DNA from 2 places in the Chitinophaga sp. W2I13 genome. Region 2 is predicted to be linked to the other one. Evidence: riboswitches for the same ligand, from Rfam matches in the RefSeq annotation. Region 2 holds a riboswitch; the other holds the start of a gene.
What was found. A riboswitch is a leader RNA that binds a small molecule or an ion and turns the genes downstream of it on or off. The one in region 2 is predicted to bind S-adenosylmethionine.
Positions count from the first base shown of each region.

Region 1: another riboswitch for S-adenosylmethionine. It lies ahead of QFZ48_RS29660 (trans-sulfuration enzyme family protein); the one in region 2 lies ahead of QFZ48_RS04410 (trans-sulfuration enzyme family protein).

Region 1 covers NZ_JBNPWD010000001.1:7,247,628-7,252,333, forward strand. The annotation lists gene QFZ48_RS29655 (dicarboxylate/amino acid:cation symporter) at 1-1,157, shown strand, start outside; gene QFZ48_RS29660 (trans-sulfuration enzyme family protein) at 1,108-2,286, opposite strand; SAM riboswitch class I at 2,437-2,550, opposite strand; gene QFZ48_RS29665 (NAD-dependent epimerase/dehydratase family protein) at 2,626-3,570, opposite strand; gene QFZ48_RS29670 (YdcF family protein) at 3,622-4,706, opposite strand, start outside.
Region 2 covers NZ_JBNPWD010000001.1:1,098,829-1,103,534, reverse strand. The annotation lists gene QFZ48_RS04415 (homoserine dehydrogenase) at 1-834, opposite strand, end outside; gene QFZ48_RS04410 (trans-sulfuration enzyme family protein) at 931-2,109, opposite strand; SAM riboswitch class I at 2,295-2,414, opposite strand; gene QFZ48_RS04405 (DUF2851 family protein) at 2,542-3,825, shown strand; gene QFZ48_RS04400 (OsmC family protein) at 4,072-4,479, opposite strand; gene QFZ48_RS04395 (hypothetical protein) at 4,673-4,706, shown strand, end outside.

The DNA of each region.
Region 1 (4,706 bases), 6.1 Mb from region 2:
CCGGCAGTATTGCCGGGCTTATATTGGGTGAGCGTGTAGCCGTTATCAAACCATTGGGCGATGTATTTCTGAACCTGCTGTTTACAGCCATCATACCACTGGTATTTTTTGCGATCTCGTCCGCCATTGCCAATATAGAAGCGGGGCATAAGCTGGGCCGTATTCTCGGTGTGATGTCGCTGGTATTCCTTGGTACCGTTCTCATCTCCGCCTTTCTTACTATTGTGGCCGTATGGATATTTCCCATCCACCAGCAGGTAACGCTTACAAAAGATGTGAACCTGGAACAGCCGGGCAACTGGGGCGAGCAGGCAGTACGGCTCCTCACTGTGAATGAATTTTATGAGTTGCTGTCGCGTAAAAATATGCTGCCGTTCCTGATTTTCTCCGGCCTGGTAGGTTTTGCAGCCATGCGTACGGGAGAGAAAGGCGCTGCTTTCCGCGGATTTCTGCAGTCGGGCAATGAGGTGATGAAAGATATCCTTACGCTTATCATGAAATTGGGCCCTATCGGGCTGGGCGCCTACTTCGCTTACCAGGTGGGCACTGTAGGACCGCAACTATTTGGCACCTATGCACACTCTCTCGGTATTTACTACGGCTTTGGCGTTGTATATTTTATTGTTGGCTTCAGTGCGTACGCATTTGTTGCCGGTGGTATACCGGGTATAAAAATTTTCTGGAAGAACAATATTGTACCCACCCTTACCGCGGTTGGTACCGGCAGCAGTATTGCCACTATTCCGGCTAATCTCCACGCAGTAGAGCGGATGGGCGTTCCACGCGATATCGGCAACGTGGTAGTGCCATTGGGCGCTACCCTGCATAAAGATGGCTCCAGCATTTCTTCCATCATAAAAATGGCCGTGGTGTTTGCCATGTTCGGAAAGGGCTTCGACAGCGTCCCCATCATTTTAATGGCACTAGGCGTTACTGTTATAGCCAGCATCGTGGAAGGCGGTATTCCTAATGGCGGCTACATTGGCGAACTGCTGGTGATGAGCATCTACGGGTTTCCCATAGAAGCACTCCCGCCGCTGATGATTATAGGCACGCTGGTAGATCCGCTGGCTACAATCCTCAATGCGACGGGCGACAATGTTGCTGCTATGCTGACAACACGTTTTCTGCGGGGGCGGGCGCCGGCAGTTTCGTAAACGCCTGCTCCAGGTCGGCCAGCAGATCGGCGGTTTCTTCAAGTCCTACTGATAAACGGATCAGGCTATCGCTTACGCCTGCCGCTCTTCTCTTTTCTGCGGGAATGGATTTATGGGTCATCGCCGCGGGATGACACAATAAGCTTTTGATGCCTCCGAGGCTTTCTGCCAGTTTAAAGTAATGCGTAGCTGTAACAAACGCAGTTGCCGCTTCGGCCCTGTCATCTTTCAAGGTAAAAGATATAATTCCTCCAAACCCTTTACTCTGCTGCTTTGCCAGCTCGTGGCCCGGGTGCGATGGCAATCCCGGGTAAAACACTTTATCTACTGCCGGGTGTTTTTCCAGGTATTCCGCCAGGGCCTGCGCATTAATGCCATGTTGCTTAATACGCAAGTGCAATGTTTCAATACCACGTATCAGCAGGAAGCTGTCGAACGGGGAAAGAATAGCGCCGCAGGCATTCTGATAAAATTTAATCTCCTCTCCCAGTTGTAATGTTTTAGCCACTACCACGCCCGCAATCAGGTCGCTGTGGCCGCCCAGGTACTTGGTAGCACTGTGGATCACCAGGTCGGCGCCCAGCTGCAAGGGCTTTTGCAGCACAGGGGAGGCAAAGGTATTGTCTACACAAAACAAACAGTTATGCGCTTTTGCAATGCGGCCTATAGCCGCAATATCTGAAATCTTCAGCGTTGGATTAGTGGGCGTTTCCAGCCAGATCAGGCGCGTGGCCGGTGTGATGGCGTTGAATACCGCCTGTGTATCGGAGGTATCTACATAGTTTACTTTGATACCAAACTTCTCATATACTTTATTAAACAGCCGGAAAGCGCCGCCGTAAATATCATCTACCGCTACAATTTCATCGCCTGATTTCAGGAGCTTGATTACCGCGTCGATTGCTGCCAGGCCGCTGGCAAAAGCAGATGCAGTAGCGCCGCCTTCCAGTTTCGCAATGATCTTTTCTGCGGTTTCACGGGTAGGATTATTTGACCGCGCATAATCGTATCCTTTATTTACACCGGGTGCTGTTTGCACAAAAGTAGATGTCTGGTAAATAGGAACTGCAATAGCGCCTGTTTGCGGATCTACGGGAATAGAATGGATCAGTTCAGTGATAGTGCTCATCTTTGTTTGATTTTTAGTTTGATGAAAAATTGGTTAAACAGGTCCGTTAAATGAGCATATCAAAAAGGTGGGAGCATAAAAAAAACTCACCTGGGAGCCAGATGAGTTTTCTATTATCGTAAGAATAATATAATGTAAAACTATTGATCTGACTTATCTTTCCTGGTCCGTAAACCGGGATGGATGCAGCACCTTTCACTGTTTGCACAGTGATGGTTGCTAAGGTATCGTCGGGCCATGTCCCTCCTCCTTTCTTGATAAGCTATTTAAAGAACTGGTGCAAAGATAAGACAGAAAAAATAACTTCCAAATTTATTTTCCTACTAAACCGGTAGACTATTATTTATGTGCCAGTGTTAAACGGATTCCTTCTTCATAAGAAGTAGGTTTCACCTTAAAGTGTTGTTCAAACTTTGTAGAGTCGAAGATATAAGGATAGTTACTCTGGTACAGCATTTCCTTCATTTCCCGGATGGTAGTGTCAAACAATCCCGAGAGGGTCAGCATAAAACTGCCCAGCTTCATATATTTAGGTTTCACCCCCATCTGGGTGGCAATTATATTTATATATCCGTTGCCGTCCGGCGCCGGGTTGGCGGTCGGCAGGTGCCATACCTGGTTCCAGGAACTATCGTCCTGTGAAAGAAGGAACAATCCTTTGGCAGCATCCGGCGTAAAGGTATAGCTATGTGTCTGATCGTCTTTTCCAAGCCACATGGCATTGCTGTTCTTCCGGAACTTATCGATGATCAGCAGGTTCAGGAAGCCGGTTTTATCTGCGCCGGGTCCGTAGAAGTCGGCCGCCCTTGCAATGGTAGCCGTAAGGCCACCGGCCTTTACCTCGTTCATTAACTGGGTTGCAATGGCTGCACGGATCGTTCCTTTCTTACTAGAGGGATGATACGGCGTATCTTCTTTCATAGGTCCGTTTACTAACCCGTAAGAATATACGTTGTCGAAGAAAATGAGCTTCGCACCGGCTTCCTTGCAGGCATTAATTACATTGGTCATGATCTTTGGCCATGCATCAGACCATACTTTGATATTATATTGGAGACCGGCTGTAAGAAATACGATGGCACTATCTTTCACGGCGTTCTTTGTTTGAGCGGCATCAGTAATATCGGCCGGCACCAGGTCGGAGATGCCTTCAATGTATTTTGGCGACCGGCTTACGAGGCGTACCCGTTTCTGATGACGCACCAGTTCGGCTGCCAGTTCGTTAGCAATAATACCTCCTGCACCGAGGATTGTATATAAGGGCTGGATAGATGAATCAGACATAATAAGGATGTGTTTATAAAGTAGACGAATAAATGAATGAGATATTTTATTTCAGGGGTCCAATGGATCAAACACATTTACCTGCAGCGACCGCAGATCCGGCAGGAATGATAAAAAGTAAAGGTCGGCCTGTTTGATATCTGCCGCAGGCATATATCCTAACTCTATGGTGCAACGTTGGGTGAACATCGGGCTGTTCACGTAGGCAACGTGCATCACATCAGACACGCACATCATTCTTTTACCGGCCGGTATGCCACTCTGCCACACGATCCTCACGGCATTACGCACGTTGGTGGTAGTGTGGCGGGCATAAGGGTCTACCATCACCGCCGACGCGGGGATCTTCAGTTCATTTACCAGGTATTTCCTCATTTCCACTGCTTCGGAATATTGGGTACCTACCGGTCTTACATGACCACCGGATACAATAATAAAGGGCGCCATTCCTTTGCGGTATAATTCCGCACCGGTACGGCAGCGGCTTTTACCGGTTTCACTGATGGCCTCCTTTGCTACCGGGCTTGCGCCCAGGATAAGCATGGCGGTGTACGGATATTTGTTCCAGTCTGTTTTCTTTATTTGTTTATACGCATCCCGGTTGGTATCAGATAATGGTTCATAACGCACGGCTTCATCGCGGCGGTTCAGCGTCAGTAATTCCAGGGCCACGTGCAGCGACGGCTGGAAAAACAAGTCCGGCTTCTTTTTCCCCGCATCTTCAATTACACGTTGTACCATTGCCTTGTAGGCAGGCGACATCACGTAATAAGTGGCCGAATCAATCACCGGGTAGCGGAGTCCTTTTCCGTTCGTATAGGCATTGAGGATATAGTTCACGCCATCGGCGGCATCCTTCCAGGCGAAGGAAAGCAATACCGGGTCCGTTTTCCCGGCATACAACTGGAATAAGCCACTGCTGCGCATTTCACTTACCAGTTGTTCCATTTCCTTTGGATGTTGCTGTAATAAAGTAATAAAAGCACTGCTCACTTCACTGATGGTGCTGCCGGCAAACTGCAACGGAGCGGTAAAATCACCGCTACTCACGGGATGGGTTATACGCTGTGTGTATTCATCCCGCAATGCGGTAAGGGTGCTATCCTTATTTATCAGCTGCGTCACACCAGGCACAC
Region 2 (4,706 bases):
CAGGATACCATTGTATTCGTTATACACATCATAAAGCAGGTTGTGTTCCCTGATCAGGTGTGGCAGCACATACGCAAATACGTGACCGTTCTGGCGGCGGCATTGCGCAATCAGTTTGATGGTACAATTTCTTTGTTTGGCAAATTGTATATCAAAATCATTGAGGTGATGGATACCGAAATTGAACACTTCTTCCGGTTTCACAAAGGTGCCGAATGCGTGCAGCAGCAGGATCACTATTTTAAATTTCGGATCATATCCTTCGATATCAAGTGTAGGATCTGTTTCCGCGAAACCCAGGTCCTGTGCCTGTTGCAAGGCAGTGGCAAAGCTGAGGTTCTCTTCAAATATTTTGGTAAGAATATAATTCGTAGATCCGTTACAGATACCTTCTACAGCATTGAGCAGGTCGTTATCATAATATTCTTCCAGGTTGCGGATAATGGGAATACTCGCACAGCTGGACGCTTCATACAGGAATGGCACTTTGTTTTCTGCCTGCAGCTGGTATAGTGCGGGCAGGTTTTCAGCGATCATACGTTTGCTGGCGCTTACTACGGCTTTGCCGTTGCGGAGTGCTTTGCTTACTATTTCGAAGGCTGCTTCGGTGTCGTTGATCAGTTCCACTACTACGTCAATGGTAGGATCTTCGAGGATGTCGTTTTTATCTGTCGTAAAGTAGCTGCTATCGATAGGTCTTGATTTATTGGGGTCTTTAATACAGATTTTTTTGATCCGTGCATTAATACCTTTTGTTCTGTTCAAAACTTCATAGAGTCCTTGTCCTACGACGCCAAATCCGAAAATGCCTAAATTGATGATCTTGTTTTCCATACTTTTTTTTGAGCTTTCCGCCGTAGGGGTCAGTCTTTCGCTGTACAGAGATGATCAGGTTCTGAACATTGAAAGTGGTGTGCTAACCGCCGACGGCTATTGTAAAACAGTAATTTGCTTGCCGGCCGGATGGTTTAATTTATCCAGCGCCTGTTTCAGGTCGTTGATCAGGTCATCAGCATCTTCGATGCCTACTGATAAACGGATGCAGGAGTCCTGCAGACCTGTTTTTCTCCGGAATTCTTCCGGTATGGTACGATGCGTCATGGTGGCCGGATGGGCCAGCATGCTTTTCACGCCGCCAAAGCTTTCTGCCAGCTTAAATAATTTGGTGGCGTTTACGATACGTATAGCGTTTTTGATATTGTCGCTTTTCAGGGAAAAGCTTACCAGTGCGCCGTAATTTTTTTGTTGTTTACGGGCAATGTGATGATTTTTATGAGTAGCCAGTCCGGGATAAAATACTTTATCCACAGCGGGGTGTGTGGCCAGCCAATTGGCGATGGCGTTGGCGTTGCTGCATTGTTTTTCCAGGCGCAGGTATAATGTTTCAATACCGCGTATGGTGAGCCATGCTTCAAACGGGCTGAGGATACTGCCGGAAATATTCTGGTTGTACCGGATCTGGTCTGCCAGTGTTTTTGAGTTTACGACTACGAGGCCGGCAATTACGTCACAGTGTCCTGCGAGGTATTTGGAAGCGCTGTGGATAACGAGGTCGGCGCCCAGTGTCAGCGGCTGTTGCAGTAATGGTGTGCTGAAGGTATTGTCTACCGCCAGCAGGATGTTATGTTGTTTAGCAATTTTGCTGATAGATTTAATATCAGATACGCGCAAAGTAGGATTGGTAGGGGATTCCAGCCAGATGATCCTTGTATTGGGCGTGATGGCGGCCAGTACTTTATCGAGGTTGCTGGTATCTACAAAGTTCACTTTGATGCCAAAGCGTTCAAACATGTGATTAAAGATCTGGAAGATGCCACCGTAGGTGTCTTCCACGGCCATGATCTCATCGCCGGTCTTTAACAGCTTCAGCACCGCATCTATGGCCGACATACCGCTGGCAAACGCAAATCCGGCAAACCCTTCTTCCAGGTTGCAGATAAGGTCTTCCAGCACTTTTCTCGTGGGATTGTTTGCCCGCGAAAACTCAAAGCCTTTATTGATGCCGGGTGATTCCTGCACAAAGGTGGACGTTTGATAGATAGGCACAGAAATGGCGCCTGTCAGTTCGTCTACCGGGATGCTATGAATCAGTTGTGTAGCTGTTTTCATGTTATAAATTATTTTTAATGATGTTCAATGTGCACAATTGCCAACTGCAACGATATCATTAAAGATCAACTTAAACAACAACAAATCCATGAAAAGGGTGGGGAAGGGGCATAAAAAAAGCTCTCCCGTTTGTTGGAAGAGCTCCTTTAGAAAGTTATATATCTCTGTGAAGTATTATCTCTGCCAACTTATCTTTCCCCGATTTGCACCGGGGCAGGAATTAGCACCTTTTTCCCGATTATAATAATCAGGAAAGGTTGCTAAGGCATCGCAGGGCCAAGTCCCTCCGCCTTTCTGGATAAGTGATGTGTAAGAACTGGCGCAAAGGTAATATGACTTTGAGCAGATTTCCAAATTGGAGCTGAATTTTATTTATTAATCGATGTTTTATTACCTTTGGATGATATTATTTTGTACCCAACCATATCTCTTATGTTTGTTAACCCGTTGCTCTCAGAAGAGCTGTTCCAGCATATCTGGGCATTCCGGCTATTTAAGCAGGATCATCTAACCACTACCGGCGGAGAATCAGTACAGGTCTTGTTTCCCGGTAGTCACAACCACAATGGCGGGCCGGATTTTTCGGCCGCAAAAATCAGGATCGGGGCTACTTTATGGGTAGGCCAGGTGGAGCTGCACCTGCGTACATCCGACTGGTTCCGGCATGGGCACCAGCATAATCCGCAATACGGGCGAATTATCCTGCATGTGGTGTTTGTACACGATATGCCCGCCGTAGGAATGGGCGAGGCCCCCTGCCTGGAATTGCAGCAGCATATTCCCAAGTTGCTCCTGCAGCGGTATGAGGAGCTGCGGCGGTTGTCGCCTTTTGTTCCCTGTGCCCCGCATGCTGCGCGGGTGCCGCCCCTCATCTGGCTTAGCTGGAAGGAACGCTTGCTGGCAGAGCGCTGGGAACGTAAGATCGGCAGCCTGCGGGCCTGGCTGCAGCATAATCGCTACAACTGGGAAGAGGTGTGTTACTGGGCGGTAGCGCAAAGTTATGGCACGCCCGTAAATACCTTACCGTTCCTGCAGGTGGCACAGTCGCTGCCCTACAAAATGCTGATGCGGTACCGGCACCTGTTGCTTCAGCTGGAGGCCCTGCTGTTTGGCCAGGCAGGTATGCTGGAAGCGCCCCAAACAGACGGATATGCGTTGCAGTTACAGGATGTTTACGGGCACCTGCAACACAAGTTCCGGCTAAGTCCTATGCCCGCTCACCAATGGAACTGGCTGCGGATGCGGCCTGCCGCCTTTCCTACCATGCGGCTGGCGACTTTTGCGGCGCTTTTGCAGCAATCTCCCCACCTGTTTTCCCGCATACTGGAAGCCCCCGACGTAACAGCGCTGGAACAGCTGTTCTTCGTACAGCCGTCGGCGTACTGGCATACGCACTACCGCTTCGGGCAACCCGTGGCCCGCACACAACGGCCGGGAAAACAGGCGGTGCAGGGCATCCTGATCAACACGGTATTGCCATTGCTGTTCCTGTACGGACAGGATAAGAACGGGAAATATTACCAGGAAAAAGCATTGCATTTCCTGCAACAGCTGCCGCCGGAAAAGAACCACATCACCAACAGCTGGAGCCGGCTGGGCGTAACCCAGGAAAGCGCTATGGAATCGCAAGCCTTGTTGCAGCTGAAGCAACACTACTGCGACGAGAAGAAGTGCCTGCATTGCGCCATAGGAGCGAAGATCATCGCGGGGGTGTGAGGAGGGCGCCTCGCCTTCGGCGATGCGGAAATTGTCTTGGGCGCTGATTACGCTGATTATACTGATTGGCTTGATTTTTACTTTTAGATTTTTAAAAGATGAAAGGGAGATAGAAACGGATATACCCGCTTTTATCTCCCTTCATCTTTTTAAAATCCAAAAAAATCCAAAAAATAAAAATCAGGCCAATCAGTATAATCAGCGTAATCAGCGCCCAAGACAATTTCCGTACCGCCGAAGGCGGTACTACCAGTTAAAGGTTACGTCCTGCACAATATCCGGGTGCACGCTCTTGGCCACCGGGCAGGTGAGGGCGGCTCTTTCCAGGATGGTTCGTTCCTTTTCACCGAAACCGTGGCCGGAGGGGAAGTCGAATACGATGGTTACACCGGTAATGCGGCGGGGATCTGAGCCCATTATTTTCTGAACGCTTACTTTGGTGCCTTCAATAGCCCAGTTATTATCCAGCGCCTTGATACCCATGATGCTGAGCATGCAGGAACCGAGGGCGGTAGCCACCAGGTCGGTCGGGGAAAATCTTTCTCCTTTACCACGGTTATCAACAGGGGCATCTGTTTCGATAACAGTGCCTGATTGCAGGTGGGTGGCGGTTGTACGAAGTTCGCCGGTATAGATAATAGATGCTGTTTGCATGATATCTTTTTAAATGATCAATCCGTAAAATTAAATGTATTTTTATTATAAGTGTATTCCCTGGCAGTGAAGGCCCTGGTAAACTAAAAAAAAATTAGCTACGTTTGTAATATATACATAACAATACCTTTGTTCAAGCGTTTAATTATTATAACAATAGCCCACTGTGAAAAAAATATACTTAATCCTGTTTTTGGCAACAATATCCGGCGGCTTGTTTGCGCAAT